DNA from 2 places in the Bacillus sp. Marseille-P3661 genome. Region 1 is predicted to be linked to the other one. Evidence: a T-box and tRNA genes for the amino acid it is inferred to sense, from the RefSeq annotation. Region 1 holds a T-box; the other holds one or more tRNA genes.
The links. The T-box of region 1 lies ahead of ileS (isoleucine--tRNA ligase). A T-box ahead of a tRNA ligase gene usually reads a tRNA of that ligase, here a tRNA-Ile.
Positions count from the first base shown of each region.

Region 2: it encodes a tRNA-Ile, which carries the amino acid that the T-box ahead of ileS (isoleucine--tRNA ligase) is inferred to sense. The anticodon was not compared.

Region 1 is NZ_LT965954.1:222,846-231,985, forward strand. Features, by position in the region: gene ileS (isoleucine--tRNA ligase) at 1-1,996, opposite strand, end outside; T-box leader at 2,152-2,374, opposite strand; gene C1724_RS11975 (DivIVA domain-containing protein) at 2,455-2,952, opposite strand; gene C1724_RS11980 (YlmH family RNA-binding protein) at 3,043-3,819, opposite strand; gene C1724_RS11985 (YggT family protein) at 4,025-4,285, opposite strand; gene C1724_RS11990 (cell division protein SepF) at 4,289-4,732, opposite strand; gene C1724_RS11995 (YggS family pyridoxal phosphate-dependent enzyme) at 4,744-5,421, opposite strand; gene pgeF (peptidoglycan editing factor PgeF) at 5,463-6,287, opposite strand; gene C1724_RS12005 (YlmC/YmxH family sporulation protein) at 6,419-6,706, opposite strand; gene sigG (RNA polymerase sporulation sigma factor SigG) at 6,929-7,705, opposite strand; gene sigE (RNA polymerase sporulation sigma factor SigE) at 7,883-8,602, opposite strand; gene spoIIGA (sigma-E processing peptidase SpoIIGA) at 8,627-9,140, opposite strand, start outside.
Region 2 is NZ_LT965953.1:1,028,315-1,037,454, forward strand. Features, by position in the region: gene C1724_RS04735 (DEAD/DEAH box helicase) at 84-1,394, shown strand; gene C1724_RS04740 (deoxyribonuclease IV) at 1,512-2,405, shown strand; gene C1724_RS04745 (DUF2624 family protein) at 2,480-2,743, opposite strand; gene C1724_RS04750 (DUF4190 domain-containing protein) at 2,934-3,359, shown strand; gene ispG (flavodoxin-dependent (E)-4-hydroxy-3-methylbut-2-enyl-diphosphate synthase) at 3,508-4,596, opposite strand; gene C1724_RS04760 (hypothetical protein) at 4,743-5,147, opposite strand; tRNA gene C1724_RS04765 (tRNA-Asn) at 5,679-5,753, shown strand; tRNA gene C1724_RS04770 (tRNA-Met) at 5,759-5,832, shown strand; tRNA gene C1724_RS04775 (tRNA-His) at 5,856-5,931, shown strand; tRNA gene C1724_RS04780 (tRNA-Ile) at 5,951-6,027, shown strand; tRNA gene C1724_RS04785 (tRNA-Ser) at 6,052-6,144, shown strand; tRNA gene C1724_RS04790 (tRNA-Met) at 6,233-6,309, shown strand; tRNA gene C1724_RS04795 (tRNA-Phe) at 6,331-6,403, shown strand; gene C1724_RS04800 (superoxide dismutase) at 6,664-7,272, shown strand; gene C1724_RS04805 (methyl-accepting chemotaxis protein) at 7,434-9,140, shown strand, end outside.

The DNA.
Region 1 (9,140 bases):
CTGTATTATAATTGAAGTCATTTAGATTCCCTAATAAGAAACGGAACGTATTACGGATTTTACGGTAAACTTCAGCTACTTGTTTTAAAATCGCATCTGATACTCGAACATCCGATTGATAATCTACGGAAGCAACCCATAAACGAAGAATATCTGCCCCTAATTGACTCATTACCTTATTCGGAACGACCACATTTCCTAATGATTTACTCATTTTGCGGCCTTCTCCATCTAACGCAAAACCATGGCTTAAAATTCCCTTGTACGGCGCTTTACCACTCACAGCTACACTTGTTGAAAGAGAGGAATTAAACCAGCCGCGATATTGGTCAGATCCTTCTAGATATAAATCTGCAGGACGTTCTAATCCATCACGTTCAACTAGAACTGCTTGATGTGATGAACCTGAATCAAACCAAACATCCATAATATCTGTTTCTTTTGTGAATTTTCCATTTGGGCTATGCGTTGAAGTAAATCCATCCGGTAATAAATCTTTTGCGTCCCATTCGAACCAGATATTTGAGCCATGTTCTCTAAATAATTTCGAAACATGGTCGATTGTTTCATCAGTAATGATAGGTTCTTGATCTTCACCAAAAAACACCGGAATTGGAACACCCCATGCACGTTGGCGTGAAATACACCAATCTTCCCTGTCTTTAACCATATTAAAGAGACGTGTCTCTCCCCATGCTGGAACCCATTTTACTCCCTTAATTGCTTCCAATAGTTCTTCACGGAAATCTTTTATTGATGCAAACCATTGTGCAGTTGCTCGGAAAATCGTTGGCTTTTTTGTTCTCCAATCGTGTGGGTATGAATGGGTAATAAATGACAGCTTTAATAAAGCGCCTACTTCTTCTAACTTCTGGGTAATTTGTTTATTCGCATCATCATAAAATAACCCCTCAAAGCCGGGAGCCTGACTAGTGAAATACCCTTTTTCGTCAACAGGGCATAGAACGTCTAATCCATATTTTTTACCAATGATAAAGTCATCTTCCCCATGACCAGGTGCTGTGTGAACACATCCTGTACCTGCATCAGTTGTTACGTGTTCACCACACATTACTAATGAGTCTCTATCATAAAATGGATGTTGGGCAACTACATGCTCTAATTCTGATCCTTTTAGAGTTTTAATTGTTTCAACGTTTTCCCATTCAATTACTTTTGTAACTTCTTCAACTAATGCAGACGCAAGGACAAACTTTTGTCCGTCTACAAATACAACACTATACTCTAAATCCGGATGAACTGAAATTCCTAGGTTAGCAGGCATTGTCCAAGGGGTGGTAGTCCAGATTATGATCTTTTCATCCCCTTCTAATTTACCTTTTCCATCCTTAATAGCAAATGCAACATATATGGATGCTGAACGCTTATCTTGGTATTCAATTTCAGCTTCTGCCAAAGCAGATTCAGAAGACGGTGACCAATAAACTGGCTTTAAGCCTTTATAAATATAACCCTTTTTCGCCATTTCACCGAACACTTTAATTTGTTGTGCCTCATAATCTTTGGTTAATGTAATATAAGGGTTATCCCAGTCACCGCGAACACCTAAACGTTTAAATTGTTCGCGTTGGCGATCGACTTGTTCATATGCATATTCTTCACATAATTTGCGAAACTCGGCTACGCTCATGGACTTACGATCAACCTTTTTGGTTTTTGTTAAGGCTGTTTCAATCGGCAAACCGTGTGTATCCCAACCAGGAACATATGGCGCATGAAAACCGTTCATTGATTTATAACGAATAATCATATCTTTTAAAATTTTATTTAAGGCATGTCCCATATGAATATCTCCATTGGCATATGGCGGCCCGTCGTGTAGAATAAATAACGGTCGACCCTCTGTTCTTTTTTGAACCTTTTCGTAAATGTTCATTTCTTCCCATTTATTTTGAATTTCAGGTTCTCTTTTCGGCAAATTTCCGCGCATTGGAAATTCTGTTTTTGGCATTAATAACGTATCTTTGTATTCCATGTAGATCCTCCTATATTAAATCTATTATCACATTTTAATAAATACCAAAATATCGATTACTCACAATGGCAAATGACGATATTTTCTGATACTCCAAATACTTAAAAGAAATTAATACTTTTTAAAAGTATAAAAAAAAGACCTAACTCATCCCCTAAAGGGACGAGAAGGTCTTTCCCGCGGTACCACCCTACGTTAGCTTGTATGTAAGCTCGCTTCGTATTCGTAACGTGAATAATTCGCCATACCCTACTATAAAAAACTTCAGGTTGGAACTTAAGGGTGATTTTCCTTTTACATCTTTCTTCGAGCTCCCACTATCCTCGAATCGCTTATAGAAAGATTCTGTAAAAGTACTGTCCCTATCATCGTTTTGGTTATGTAAAACTTTTGTTATTTGATTCATTTACTACTGATTAAAAATTATATTCAAAAGTACGTTCCGCGTCAAGTTTTTCTTAATCATTTGTTTCATCTTCAGCAGGAACATTGTTATACTGCATTAAATGTTCCCAGTCGTCATTTTCAATCATTTCTAGCTGTGCCTTAATAAGCATTCGGAAACGGTTGCGAAATACTTTTGATTGTTTTTTAAGCTCTTCAATTTCAATCGAAATTTTTCTGGATTTCGTCAACGCATCATTAATAATCCGGTCTGCATTTTTTTCGGCTTCTTTGATAATTAATTTTGATTCGGTTTGAGCATTACGCTTAACATCTTCAGCAGCTTCCTGTGCAACAAGAATTGATTTATTTAAAGTTTCCTCAATACTTGAGAAATGACTTAATCTTTCTGTCAATTCTTTAACCTTTTCTTCCAGTTCCTTTTTTTCACGAATAATTAATTCATAATCTTTAATCACTTGATCTAAAAATTCATTAACTTCATCTTCATCGTATCCACGAAATCCGCGGCTGAATTCCTTATTATGAATGTCTAATGGCGTTAATGGCACGGTAACCCCTCCATCATGTAGTCTATAAACGGATAGTTCTTTGTGGTTTATTTCGACATTTTATTTATAAATCCCTGCCTTTTTTTACATTTATTTTTTCTTACCTACAATAATTCGCCATTTTTCTTTTTTTGTTTGGCCAACTATTGAGATAAGTTTACTTCGTCCGAACCCTCTCATTGAAATCGTGTCACCTTGATGACAAGTATAAGCAGGGTTATCAACAGTTTTCCAATTTACTTTTACTAGGTCGCTTTGTATGTATGGTAACACCTTTTGACGAGATAAATGATATAGCTCAGCTAAAATAACGTCTAATCGCAACGAGGATACCGTTACTGTCTGTTCTTGCCATGTGTCCTCTGCTGATTTTATTATACTTTCGATTCCAAGTTCAGATAAGCTAATATCCGTTTTTCCTACTTTTGTTAAATTTAATTTCACATAATCAGAAACTTGTTTACTAACTAGAAATTGGATATTATCATCTTCCATTAGTATATCCCCAAACTTTGATCGCTTTAGACCTAATCCCATCAATGATCCTAGAACCTTTGGATGTTCAATCGATACAAATTTAGTTGGATACTGTATTGAAAATAAGACCAGATCAAAATCATCATTTGTCGGTTCGTAATATTCGGGATAAAAAATGGCTCGTTTTCGTTCAGCTCCGTCATAACCTCCCCAAAATGAACATTTCACCTCATCTTTAGTCCCAATAATACTTTTTACAATTTCTTGTTCTCGTGGATCTAAAAAATCTAATAATTTAAATGAATATTGAGTTTTTACTTGTTCACGCCATTCAATGACATGATCAATAAATGAATACTCTTCTTTCCTAAAATGCTGATAAACTGACATATCAGTACCACCTTATACCCTATACTATCTAATGCAACGAAAAAAAGTCATAAGTGATATTTCATAGAGCATTAGAAAAACAAGTCATTTGCCTATAACTGCAAATGACGATCACTTTTTTATACTATATTCATTAATTAATAAAGTTACTTTTTCTAAAAATATAAAATAGGGATCCGTTTTATTAGATCCCTTGCAATAGCTTTTAAAACATTCCTCTTAAATAAAAGGCTCCTGACTGTGCGAACTGTAACACTAAGATAGCAACAATCGGAGAAATATCAATAATTCCTAACGGAGGAATGATCCTCCTGAATGGCTCAAGGTATGGTTCGACTAGCTTGCCAATTAATTGTCCGAACGAAGAGCCACGTGCACCGGGAAACCATGACATGAAAATATAAATAATCACAACCCATATATAAATACCGATTGCTTGTTGAATTAACCCAATAATTAAATCCATAATTTACCACCTCTTCTCCATTTCTTCACTATTAAATTCAGCTGCCATTTCAGAAATAGACCCCGTTATATCAACATTATCAGGCGTGCAGAAAAATGTGTTTGCACCTAACTTTTTTATATCTCCACCTATTGCATAAACGGTACCACTTAAAAAGTCGACAATCCGCTTCGCTTGGTCCTTTTGAACTCTTTGCAAATTAATAACGACGGCTTTTCTATTCTTAAGATGATCTGCAATCTCTTGTACTTCATCATATACACGCGGCTCAACTAATATTACTTTTGCTGTCTGTTGAACACTTTGTAAACTGACAACATTTTGTTTCGGCTGTTTCTTGTTATAACGAGTTTGTTCATATTCTTCTTCAGGATAATCATACTCTTCTATGTAGTCATCTTCATCTTCTAATGCAAAAAAGCTTTTAAATTTTGTTTTTATACTCATGTTTCCCCCTCCTAAAATTCCTTTCCAACTAAAGAGGTTCCAATACGAACCATCGTAGCTCCTTCTTCTATTGCAATAACATAATCATTCGACATTCCCATTGAAAGCTCTCTGCATGGTGCATATGATAAATTAAGTCCTTGGATTTCCTGTTGGAGTTGCTTTACTTTCCTAAAAGTATGTCGCAATAGATCTTGATTATCCGTAAATGGAGCCATCGTCATTAAGCCCTCTACAACTATATTTTGAAATTGTTCTAGCTCTTTGATAAAAGGAACAACTTCCTCTATAGTTAGTCCATGTTTTGTTTCTTCATTAGCTGCATTAACTTGTACAAAACATTTTATCTGTTGATTTGCTCGCCTATCAATTTCTTTTGCAAGTGATAGGCGATCAAGAGAATGTATATAATCCACTTTATCAATAATAGTCTTTACTTTTTTTGATTGGAGTGTACCGATAAAATGCCAAGTTGGAACATTTCCTATAGTTTCCCATTTTTCTATAAAGCCTTGATCACGATTTTCCCCTAAATGAGTTATACCTGCAGCTAAGGCTTTCATTGTTGTTTCAATCGATACATATTTGGTAACTGCTATTATCTTAATTTCACTTGGATTTCTTTTTACCCGCTTACAAGCTTCATGAATATTTGCTTTAATCTTTTCTAAATTTTCTTTAATAAACAAAACTACATCGTACCTCCATATAAATCTATCTGTAGTAACTTTTAGCCTTTCATACCTATATAACTCATCAATCTACCTGTTTTTCCTAAATCACGACGATGTGAAAAAAACAAATCTGAACGGCAGCTTGTACAATATGTAGATATTTCGATATTTTTCGTTAAAATTCCTGCATTTTTTAATAATACATAATTAAGATGTTTCAAATCTAGTTCATATTGTCCTTTAGAACGTTCATGATATACATCAGCCAATGTACTTGTATCATAGTGTAACGTATTCTTTACTTGCTCAATTACAAAATCATCAACAACATAACAGCACTTGCCAATTGATGGTCCAATACATGCATATATTTCATGTTTTGGTATATTTTCGTTTTTGGACCAAGCATTTACCATCTCGCCGGCTATGTCCCCTACAGTCCCTCGCCAACCAGCATGAGCAATTCCAATAACCCCATAATTGGGTGCAAAAAAGTATAAAGGTACACAATCCGCATAGCAAGCAGTTAATAATATATTTGGTTCTTTCGTATATATACCATCGACAGCTTTTATTGCTGTAGCCATTTCAAGTGTACCTTTTCCTTTATCCTCTTTTGTAACCTTCAGAACTTTATTGCCATGAACTTGCTCTGCACAAACCCAGGATTCAAGCGAGAAATCAACATTTTCCGCTAATTGATGTCTATTCTTAATCACATCAACTATCGAATCATTTACATGTAAGCCCATATTCATAGAGTCATACGGCTTTTGGCTTATGCCACCATTTCGTGTTGTAATTCCAGCAACAATGTTTTTATCAAGCTTATTCCAAATATCAATAGCTAGTAACGATTGATGACTTTCAAAAGGTTCCATATACTAATCCCTTTCTACATAGTAGTTACAATCATTATACTTTATATAATATACTAACACACTCTTTAAACAAATGTTAAAAAGAGAAATTGCTCTACTTTTCAACTTATATATATACTTGTAATAAAACGTTATTGGATTTTATGTTCTTGATCTGAATCTATCTCTTCATCATTAAAAGACCTTGCTACATAGCGTACCAAAATAACATCTGTGCCAATTTTTACGATATTACTCCAAGCAATGGTTACTTCTGAGTCATTCCCAAATAACCCTAATACCTTTGCTCCTGTTTGAATAATAATAGCATCTATCTTGCCAGTCGTTAAATTTATATCTAAATCTGTGATTGTTCCAAGACGTTTTCCGTCAGCGACATTAACAACATCCTTAGTTTGAAATTCTGAAATAGTTAGCATAGCTCTTCCTCCCTTTTATAAATATATATAGAAAACAAGCTTGACCTATGTTAATAAAGTCAAGCTTTTAATAATTGATATATTTTCTTTGTCTCTTTAAATAAACATCTAATCAAGCGCTAGATTTCAAACGGTCTAAACTCTTTTACATTCCCATAACATAAGTTGGGTTCAGTTAACTTAACTCTAATAAAAAAAGGACCTGCACTAAGGCAAGTCCACTTATTGGATATTTTTATTCATTTGTTTAATTGCCGCTTTTTCTAAGCGTGAAACTTGTGCTTGTGAGATTCCAATTTCTTCAGCAACTTCCATTTGTGTTTTTCCTTGAAAAAATCTCTTCGTTAAAATCATTTTTTCTCTTTCGTTTAAACGTCTCATTCCTTCTTTAAGTGCAATTTCCTCAATCCACTGTAAATCTTTGCTCTTATCATCACTAAGTTGATCCATTACAAATATTGGATCGCCACCATCATTATAAATTGGCTCAAATAATGAAACTGGGTCTTGGATGGCATCAAGCGCAAATACAACTTCTTCATGCGATACGTCCAGTACCTTAGCAATTTCTTCTGCAGTTGGTTCCCTAGATGTTTGAATCATAAGTTTCTCTCGTACTTGCAATGCTTTGTATGCAATGTCTCTTAGCGACCTTGATACACGAATTGGATTATTATCGCGAAGATAACGTCTAATTTCTCCAATGATCATAGGCACAGCATACGTAGAAAATTTAACATTTTGACCTAAATCAAAATTGTCAATTGACTTCATTAATCCTATACAGCCAACCTGAAATAGATCATCTACATATTCCCCTCGGTTGTTAAACCTTTGAATTACACTAAGAACGAGACGTAAGTTTCCATTCACTAGCTTTTCCCTTGCACTAATGTCACCATTTTGCATTTCATGGAAAAGCTTGCGCATTTCTTCGTTTTTAAGTACTGGAAGCTTTGATGTGTCTACACCGCAAATTTCTACTTTATTTCGTGTCATTCTTTCCCTCCTAATTAAGAGGTTGCTGTACAAGTAAAGTATCTCCTCAGGAGGAAAAAATATGCACTTCATTTCTTTTCAAATATAATCAAAATGTTCAGATAAAAAAAGACAGCGTTAATAACCGCTGTCTTTTCGATGTATTGAATGTAAATAATTTTATACATACCTTTGAGCTTATACCATTTTATTAAATTCCTTACGCAGGCGTTTAATAATTCTTTTTTCTAAGCGTGAAATATATGACTGTGATATACCTAACATATCCGCTACATCCTTTTGCGTTTTTTCTTCACCACCAATTAATCCAAATCTTAGTTCCATAATCTGTTTTTCGCGATCGTTTAACTGATCTAATGATTTCATTAGTAATTTTCGATCGATACGCGCATCCAAATCTTTAGTTATTATATCTTCTTCGGTACCTAAAACATCAGATAAAAGCAGTTCATTTCCATCCCAATCGATATTTAACGGTTCATCAAATGAAACTTCCGACCGTATTTTATTATTTCGACGCAGATACATTAATATTTCGTTTTCAATACACCGTGAAGCATATGTAGCTAATTTAATCTTTTTCTCAGGGTTAAATGTATTAACTGCTTTGATAAGCCCTATTGTACCAATACTTATTAGATCCTCAATATTAATTCCTGTATTTTCAAATTTTCTAGCAATGTATACAACTAATCTTAAGTTTCTTTCGATTAGAACAGACTTCGCAGCCTTGTCACCTGTTGGTAGTTTCTGTAGTAATAATTCTTCCTCTTCCTTGGATAATGGAGGAGGAAGTGCTTCTTTTCCACCAATATAATATATTTCATCTGCTTTTAAACCTAGTTTCATAAGTAACTTATACCAAAATAATGTAAATTTTAGTTTGAGTTGTGCCAATTTCTTTCCCCCTTATATAATGAATTAGGCTGAAATATGATTTCTATCCAAAAGCATCTTTGGATGGATAATACATTCATATTCATCTTCTGAAGATAAAGGTGTATCATTTAGGCCAATGAAAACCCTTTGGGTAGTGATCGTTTCCTCGTTTGTATGAATTGTAACTTTGTCCGGCTTAACTGCTAGTAAAAATTGATGGTCCTGGCCTACAGCTCTATAGGGAATCAGCCTTAGTCGATGCGACCACTCCAATTCGTGTTCTTCCCAATTAAACTCTTCTATATTTCTAGACTTTTGAATAGACTCGGGAAAAAAAGACTTTGTTTTATTCATATCAATAATCATTACCGGTGTTTTCGTAATAGGATCATAAAGTTGGTTTCCACTATCTATTAATCCTCGGACAGATAGGACCTTATCATCAACTTGAATTTCAACATTCGCTAATTGGTCATAATGAATCTTCTTAACTTCGACATCGTCAATATTCTTTTTTGAAAAGTACCAAATAATTGGAAAACCAACAATAACAAAT
Region 2 (9,140 bases), on a different contig from region 1:
TTTAAATTTTTCTATTATAATATGAAGTTGGTATGAAAATAATAGAAATAGTGGAAACTTATTTTTTTAAGGGGATTAATTAAATGACAAATTCAAAATTTGAACGTTTCGAGTTTCAAGATTTTATTATAGAGGCTATTAATGCTTTAGGGTTTTATGAACCTACTGAAATACAAGAGCGTATAATGCCGACAATAAAAGTAGGTCAAAGTGTAATCGGTCAGTCTCAAACTGGAACCGGAAAAACACATGCCTACTTATTACCAATTGTTGATAAAATAGATCCTAACGTGGAACAGGTTCAAGCGGTTATTACAGCACCAACAAGAGAGCTAGCTGCACAGATTTATGAAGAACTAAATAAAATTACAAAGTTTGCAGATGACGATCAAAAAATAACATCTAAATTGTTTATAGGTGGCACGGATAAGCAAAGAACAATTGAAAAATTAAAAGCACAGCCACAAGTAGTCGTGGGAACACCAGGAAGAATAAATGACCTTGTCAAGGATCAGGCATTATTTGTCCATACAACAAAGATGATAGTCGTAGATGAAGCAGACCTTATGCTTGATATGGGGTTTATTCATGATGTCGACCAAATTGCCGGAAAAATGGGACAGGACCTGCAAATCTTGGTATTTTCAGCAACCATTCCAGAAAAACTTAAACCTTTTCTAAAAAAGTACTTGGACAATCCAGTTTACACACATGTAGCCCCTAAACAGGCTACTGCTGAAAAAATTGAACATTTATTAATACCTGGACGCCATCGCAACAAAGTTAATTTAGTGTTTGAAATCGCCAACTACTTTAATCCTTATCTTGCGCTCATTTTTACCAATACAAAAAAAATGGCAGATGAAGTCGCTGACGGTTTGTTAGAAAAAGGATTAAAGGTAGGGCGTATTCACGGAGATCTGCCACCAAGAGAAAGAAAGAAAATGATGAAACAAATAAAAGATTTAGAATATCAATACATTGTTGCTACAGACTTAGCCGCAAGGGGTATTGACATAGAAGGGGTAAGCCATGTTATTAACTATGAAATCCCTTCTGATTTAGACTTTTATGTCCATAGAGTAGGTAGAACGGCGCGTGCAGGATATTCTGGTATTGCTGCTACGGTTTATGAATTAAGCGACCAAGATGCACTTGATCGCTTAGAAAAAATGGGGATTGTATTTAAGCATGTTGATTTAAAAGATGGTGATATGATCGAATTGGGTGCTAGAGAAAAACGAAAAGAAAGAAAAAGGGAAACAAAAGAAGTTGAAAAACTAGCACATAAACTTATTAGAAAATCAAAAGACGTAAAGCCTGGCTATAAAAAGAAACGGCAACGGGAAATAGAAAAATTCGTTAAAAAAGAGAAAAGAAAAGGTAGAAAATAGCTAGTTAGAACCTTCATTATGAGTGGGGGTTCTTAATTATAAAGATTAATTAATTTGCGCTATAGTATTTTTATGATAAGCTATATGGCGTATGTTGGAGAGGGGAGTGCTCATTTCATGTTAAAAATAGGATCACATGTGTCGATGAGTGGTAAAAAAATGTTATTAGCTTCTAGTGAGGAAGCAGTTTCCTACGGAGCTAATACATTTATGATTTATACTGGTGCACCGCAAAACACACGAAGAAAGTCTATTGAAGATTTAAATATTGCTGCCGGAATTGAACATATGAAAAAGCATGGCATAGAGGAAATTATTGTACATGCTCCATATATTATTAATATAGGAAATACACAGAAACCAGAAACATTTGAATTAGGTGTCAACTTTTTGCGATCGGAGATTGAACGGACTGAAGCGATTGGTGCAAAGCAGATTGTCCTACATCCAGGTGCACATGTTGGAGCAGGTGCTGAAGAAGGTATTAAGAAAATAATTGAAGGATTAAATGAGGTCATAACGAAAGATCAATCTGTTAGCATCGCGCTTGAAACAATGGCAGGCAAAGGCTCCGAATGTGGGAGATCTTTTGAAGAATTAGCCGAGATCATTAATGGAGTACATCTCAATGAGAAATTATCAGTATGTCTTGATACCTGCCACGTCCATGATGCGGGTTATGATATTATTAATGACTTCGATGGAGTCTTAGAACAATTTGATAAATTAATTGGTCTTGATCGTTTGCAAGTACTGCATATAAATGACAGTAAAAATGAGTGTGGTGCTCAAAAAGATCGTCATGAAAATATTGGGTTTGGAAAAATTGGATTTGATACATTATCTAAAATTGTACATCACCCACAATTAATGGCTGTTCCTAAAATATTAGAAACACCGTTTGTTGGAGAAGATAAGAATAATCAGAAACCACCATATAAGTTTGAAATCGAGATGCTAAGAAATGGTGAATTTGATCCTGATTTACTTAAAAAGATTATTAATCAGTAAAATAATCTAAATTTGAAAAAATTAGTGCAGCACTTAAGGTCATAAGACTGCACTTTTGTATTTTGATTTGGAACTTATTTATTTTTAAATTGCATAAGAAGTGAGTTTGCCTTCCTTGCGAGGGTGGGATTCACTTCTTTTCCTATTTTTTTAATTATTTTTCGATGTTGATCATCGTTGGTAATACTAATATGTTTTTCTGCTTTTAAAATCTTAACAATTTTTTCTGCTTCCGGTATTGTTAAATGTATATTGTATGACTTACCATGTTTTACAAGCTCTTCAGCTGTAATAGAATTTAATTTTTGGTTAACAATCTGTTGGATGAATGGATTCATTTTTAGCCTCCTAGCCGTTAGTCACTCATTACTATAATATGAAGATAGGGCTAACTGGTGTATTATATAAAATCATCGTTTGGTCCAAAAAAGATTATTTCCTCTATTGAAAAACATTGACAACATGATTCAATTAATTTTAGAACATAATATAAATGCTCCTCAATAAAGGAAAGCGAGGGATCTTTAAATGACAGACCAAAATTTCAACGATGAAAGTAGAGATTTTAATCGAGAAAAAGCATTTGAACAAGATCCAGATCCGATAGCGCCGAGAGCTGCCGAAACCGGCTTTATGGAGGAAACTGCTGCTGAGGTTGCTCCGCGGCTAGGAACATTTGATGGAGGAAGTACAACAACTGATGAAAGACCTCGTGCTTTTGTAAGACCTGAAGGAGAGCAAGAAGAAGGGACCGCTGGTAAAGGTCTAGGTGGTCTTGCGTTAATTCTTTCTGTCCTATCGTTATTCTTCTTGCCAGTTTTATTAGGAGCTGCAGGGATTATTGTCGGTTTTATTGCACGTCGTCGAGGAGCACAAGGGCTTGGAAATTGGGCAATTGGTATTGGTGCAGTATCAATGATTATTGCACTGTTTATTACACCATTCTTTTATTAAATAGCCTTTTTTCTAAGGGGAATAAATTGACTGACCAATCAACATCATATAAATTAAACGAAGCTTGCCCTAAACAAGAGGGCAAGCTCGTTATTTGTTTTTAATTCAAAAAGAGTAATGAAAGAACTTATTACTCTTTTTGGATGCATTATTTACTAGCAGATAAATGTTCTTCTGCAAGTTTATCTACTTCTTTTTTCAATTCTTCAACGAGTTGGTCTTCAGGTACTTTGCGAACTATTTCTCCGTGACGGAATAAAAGTCCTTCACCACGTGCTCCGGCAATTCCGATATCGGCTTCCCGGGCTTCGCCAGGCCCATTAACGGCGCAGCCTAGTACGGCGACCTTAATTGGTGCCTTAATTGTAGAAATATATTCCTCAATTTCATTAGCGATACTTATTAAGTCGATTTCAATTCGACCGCAGGTTGGACATGAAATTAGCGTTGCTGCGTTTGCTGCTAACCCAAATGTTTTTAGCAATTCGCGTGCAACTTTGACTTCTTCAACAGGATCTGCACTTAATGAGATGCGAACAGTATTACCAATGCCCTTGCTTAAAATCGCTCCTAAACCTGCAGCGCTCTTTACAGTTCCTGCAAAAAGGGTGCCGGATTCAGTTATCCCTAAGTGAAGAGGGTAGTCAAATGCCTTTGCTGCTTTTTCATAGGCCTCAATAGCTAAATTAACATCGGATGCTTTTAAAGAAACAATAATATTATGAAAATCTAGATCCTCTAAAATTTGTATATGATGTAAGGCACTTTCTACCATACCGTCTGCTGTTGGATAACCATACTTTTCAAGGATTTTCTTTTCAAGAGATCCTGCATTAACCCCGATACGGATTGGAATTCCTTTTTCTTTAGCTGCTTTAACTACAGCTTCCACTTTTTCGCGTTTCCCTATGTTACCGGGATTAATTCTAATTTTATCAGCTCCGCCATCAATTGCCTTTAGCGCGAGACGATAATCGAAATGTATATCAACGACAAGTGGTATGTTTATTTGTTTTTTGATATCGGCAATTGCATTAGCAGCTCTTTCATCTGGGCATGCTACCCGAACAATTTGACAACCTGCTTCTTCTAAACGTTTAATTTCAGCTACGGTCGCTTCAACGTCATGCGTTTTGGTTGTCGTCATACTTTGAATAACTACTTCATTATTCCCGCCGATTGTCAAATTACCAACTTTAATTGGACGTGTTTTTGTACGATGTGTAATTTCACTCATGCCACGTATCGCTCCTTCTTAAATATATACTATGTTATTGTAACAATCGCTTTTTAAAATTGACAAGTAAAATTACTTTAGTAATTACTTGTTGTAAATATATATTATGAGGAGCACAATTAAATTTGGTTGAAAAGCACGGAAAATTATTCACTATGAGTCTCTGGGTAGACAGGAAATTTATAAACTTTACCGATTTGAATACTTTCCGGTTTAACATTAGGATTTAATTCTTCAAAATCGAGTACTAATTGATTGATTGAAACAGGCAGAGGGCCATCCTGTATCTGTTCAACAATTGATAGCACTGTCGCCCCTCCAACAACTTTCACCTCTTGAAAATATAATCCTTGCTCAGATATAGGGGTATTTTCGGTCGTTGTTGTTTTTTTTACCGACATCTCTTCCGTAGATGATTCTACTTGTGGAGCTGTGGTCTGACTATTAAGTAATACAATAGAAGTTGGATTGGATAACGTTCCTACACTTAAATCATAGTAAATTACATACAGCACAAAAATAGAAATTAAAGTTACTAGTAATTTTCTCATAGTTTCTCACCGTCACATTGTTTTATTACACAATATGCTTGTACATTTCTATTTATGCACCATTTAGAAGATTATATTGAGAACTTTGGCTCATCTATTATTTTAAATGCCGGTTTTGATTCAGTCTTATGGGATTGTTGTTTTTTTTCTCGCTTTTTCTTCAATGAAATCGTGTCCTTTCTAGATAGATATTTAAAATGAGTTGTATGTAATTGTTTGGGCATATCAATTTAGTTATTAATCTAAATTACTCCATATAAGTATTTTTTATTTTATGCGAAAAAACTATACATCTTAATCTAAATCTTGATGAAGAATGAGCTTAGTAGCTTATTTAATATAGTAGCCATGGATATCAAAAACATTTGTGATATTAGTATAGGAATGGAGTGGAATTCATCATATTAAGTATTGAAATTTGGACAATAAGATGGTATATTATTTGAGCAACAATAAATTAGTAGTTATAAAACATTGGTATTGACATATAGACGTCGATTTGTTATATTAGATCATGTCGCATAATAATATTCCACAGTAGCTCAGTGGTAGAGCTATCGGCTGTTAACCGATCGGTCGCAGGTTCGAATCCTGCCTGTGGAGCCAAATATGGCGGTGTAGCTCAGCTGGCTAGAGCGTACGGTTCATACCCGTAAGGTCGGGGGTTCGATCCCCTCCGCCGCTATTATTTAGATTTTTTCAACTATGGCGGTTGTGGCGAAGTGGTTAACGCACCGGATTGTGGCTCCGGCATTCGTGGGTTCGAGCCCCATCAATCGCCCCATTTAAGAAATAATTATTTTGGACCCTTAGCTCAGTTGGTTAGAGCTATCGGCTCATAACCGATCGGTCGCAGGTTCGAGTCCTGCAGGGTCCACCATTATTAATTTTATAATCATCATATGGAGGAATACCCAAGTCCGGCTGAAGGGATCGGTCTTGAAAACCGACAGGCGGGTTAAACCGCGCGGGGGTTCGAATCCCTCTTCCTCCGCCATATCTACTAAGACATAGCTTTAATACATAACCTAACATCATTTAGTTCATGTAAAATAGCTATTCATCGATTAACTTAATAATATTTTCGCGGGGTGGAGCAGTCTGGTAGCTCGTCGGGCTCATAACCCGAAGGTCGCAGGTTCAAATCCTGTCCCCGCAACCAATTACATTTTAATTTATTTACGGCTCGATAGCTCAGTCGGTAGAGCAGAGGACTGAAAATCCTCGTGTCGGCAGTTCGATTCTGTCTCGAGCCATACGAAAAGGTATCCTATATTATATAGGGTGCTTTTTTGTTTTATAAGGGATTTTGGCTAAAGTTCTAGTCAGTGTATAAAAAAACATGAATATAATAGTTGAAACTGGATAAAATATTATGGTTGAAATTTGAGCCTTAAAATTGAAAAAGATTGGTATAAGTGTTAATGTATAGGTAAAGGAACTTTCTATACATATATGTTTACTATGTTCTATTGAAGTTCCAATAACTTACATATCATTTGAGGAGGATTTTAAAATGGCTTATGAATTACCACAATTACCTTATGCTTATGATGCTTTAGAACCACACATTGATGCTAGAACAATGGAGATTCATCATTCTAAGCACCATAATACTTACGTAACAAATGTAAATGCTGCGCTTGAAGGAAATGACGAACTTCTTAGCAAATCAGTTGAAGAATTAGTAGCTAATTTAGATGCTGTTCCTGAAGCAAAACGTACAGCTGTACGTAATAATGGTGGCGGTCACGCTAACCATAGTTTGTTCTGGACTATCATGAGTCCAAATGGTGGCGGTGAGCCAACAGGTGATTTAGCTACTGCAATTAACCAAAAGTTTGGTAGCTTCGAAAGTTTTAAAGAAGAATTTGCTAAAGCTGCTGCAACGCGCTTTGGTTCAGGTTGGGCTTGGTTAGTAGTGAACAATGGTGAACTAGAAGTAACTAGTACTCCAAACCAAGATTCACCTTTAATGGAAGGTAAAACGCCTATCTTAGGTCTTGATGTTTGGGAACATGCATACTACTTAAATTACCAAAATCGTCGCCCAGACTATGTATCTGCGTTTTGGAATGTTGTTGATTGGAATGCAGTTACAGATCGTTATAATTTAGCGAAATAATTTCCTTAAAGGGTACTTCCGTAGTGGGGTACCTTTTTTTGTACTGTTAAATCTAGTTACTTTTTAAAACATTAACAATGTATTTACATTGAGTTAATAATTGGGTGCTATAATTCCTCCGATGGGTAAAAATACCGACTTTTGTTTTGGAGGATATAATAGTGTCTCGTTTGAAATCTTATTTTGTTAAAAAAAATATAAATCCGTCATCAGTATTAAGTAACAGTGCAAAAAGGAGAAATAAACCGTTAAGGCTTGGATTAAGTTTACAAAATCGATTACTATTTCTATTTATTCTTTTATTTACGATTTCTATCAATGCTGTAGGTATTACCTCTTATATAAAAGCTAAAAATACAACCGTAGCTACAATAGAAGATCGTTTAGAACGTGAGACTGAAATAATTGGTTATATTGCAAGTAATTTGAAATTTGTTTACATAAGTGATGATAAGTATTTTATGCAACAGCTAAACATGAGTGTGCGGAATCAACAACAACAGTTAAAAGCTGACGGGATTGAATCGTTTCTATTTTACATTAAGAATGAAACGGTTTATCCGTTTCAGGTTAGTGCTGAATCAAAGATTATCATACCAGGTAGCCTAATTCACAAAATTACAAATACTGAGGAAAATGTATTTCATGAAAGAATTGATGGAGAAGATTATACAATATCAATTAAACAAATGGATGAAATAAATGGGACTTATTTATTACTGGTACCAACCAACTCATATTTAGGATCTGTAACTCAAATGATGAACTTTATGTTTGGCATCACTATTTCAACTCTAATTGTTGCAATTATATTAGTTATATCTTTTGTAAGAAGTTTTACTAGACCACTAATTAAACTACAAGAAATTATGAGGGAAGTGCGCAACGGTAATTTAAATCAAGAAGTTTCAATACAAACTACAATACCAGAACTTCAATCTTTGAATAAGAGTTTTAATATGATGATCAATCAAATGAAATCCTTAATATATGAAATTGATTCAACTACGTCAGAACTTGAAAATTCTGGAAGTGTTTTAAGCTCTAGATCACGAGATGCTCTTAATTATAGTAGACAATTAGTTGGGGAAATTGATGTAGTTAAACTTGGCGCGGAACAAACTGCAGTTAGCTCAGAAAATAATGTCGAGAGTTTTAATACAATGAAACAAAAGATTGAGTTATTGCAGGCAAACATGCAAACGGTCTTATTAAGTTCAGAAGATATGAATGGTTCTGCAATTAATGGTGAAAAAAGTATTGTTGAATTGATACAAACAATTCAAAGCTTTGAAAAGGAATTTGAACATATGACACAAACCATTCAACAAGTAAAAAGTCATTCGACATTAATTTCTAAGTTAGTTGGTTTAATCGAAGACGTCGCAGAACAAACGAAATTACTAGCGCTAAATGCAACTATTGAAGCAGCACGAGCAGGAGAAGCGGGGAAGGGGTTTGCTGTCGTTGCAAATGAAGTTCGTAAATTGGCTGAACAATCAACAAAAGCTACAGAGAAAATTACGCAATCGATTTCGAATATGGAAGTTATAACTAAGAGTGCAAATAGCGAGTTTGACCAAATGTTAGTTAAAATACAAACAACTATAAAAACAGCCGGTAAATCAAGGGTTTCATTTGATGATCTCATGATTGAAATTATTACAGTAATCGAAAAAATTAAGGCTATGCAATCTGAGCTTAGCGGGTTACAACAAGTATTACCAGAATTAGAGTTTACAACCGTGGGTTATGCTTCTGTTTCGCAGGAAACGTTAGCAAGTACTATTGAAATGTTATCAACTAGTAGTGAGCAAATAAAACAAATAGAAGATACACATCAAACCGGTCTACATCTTAAAGAACTA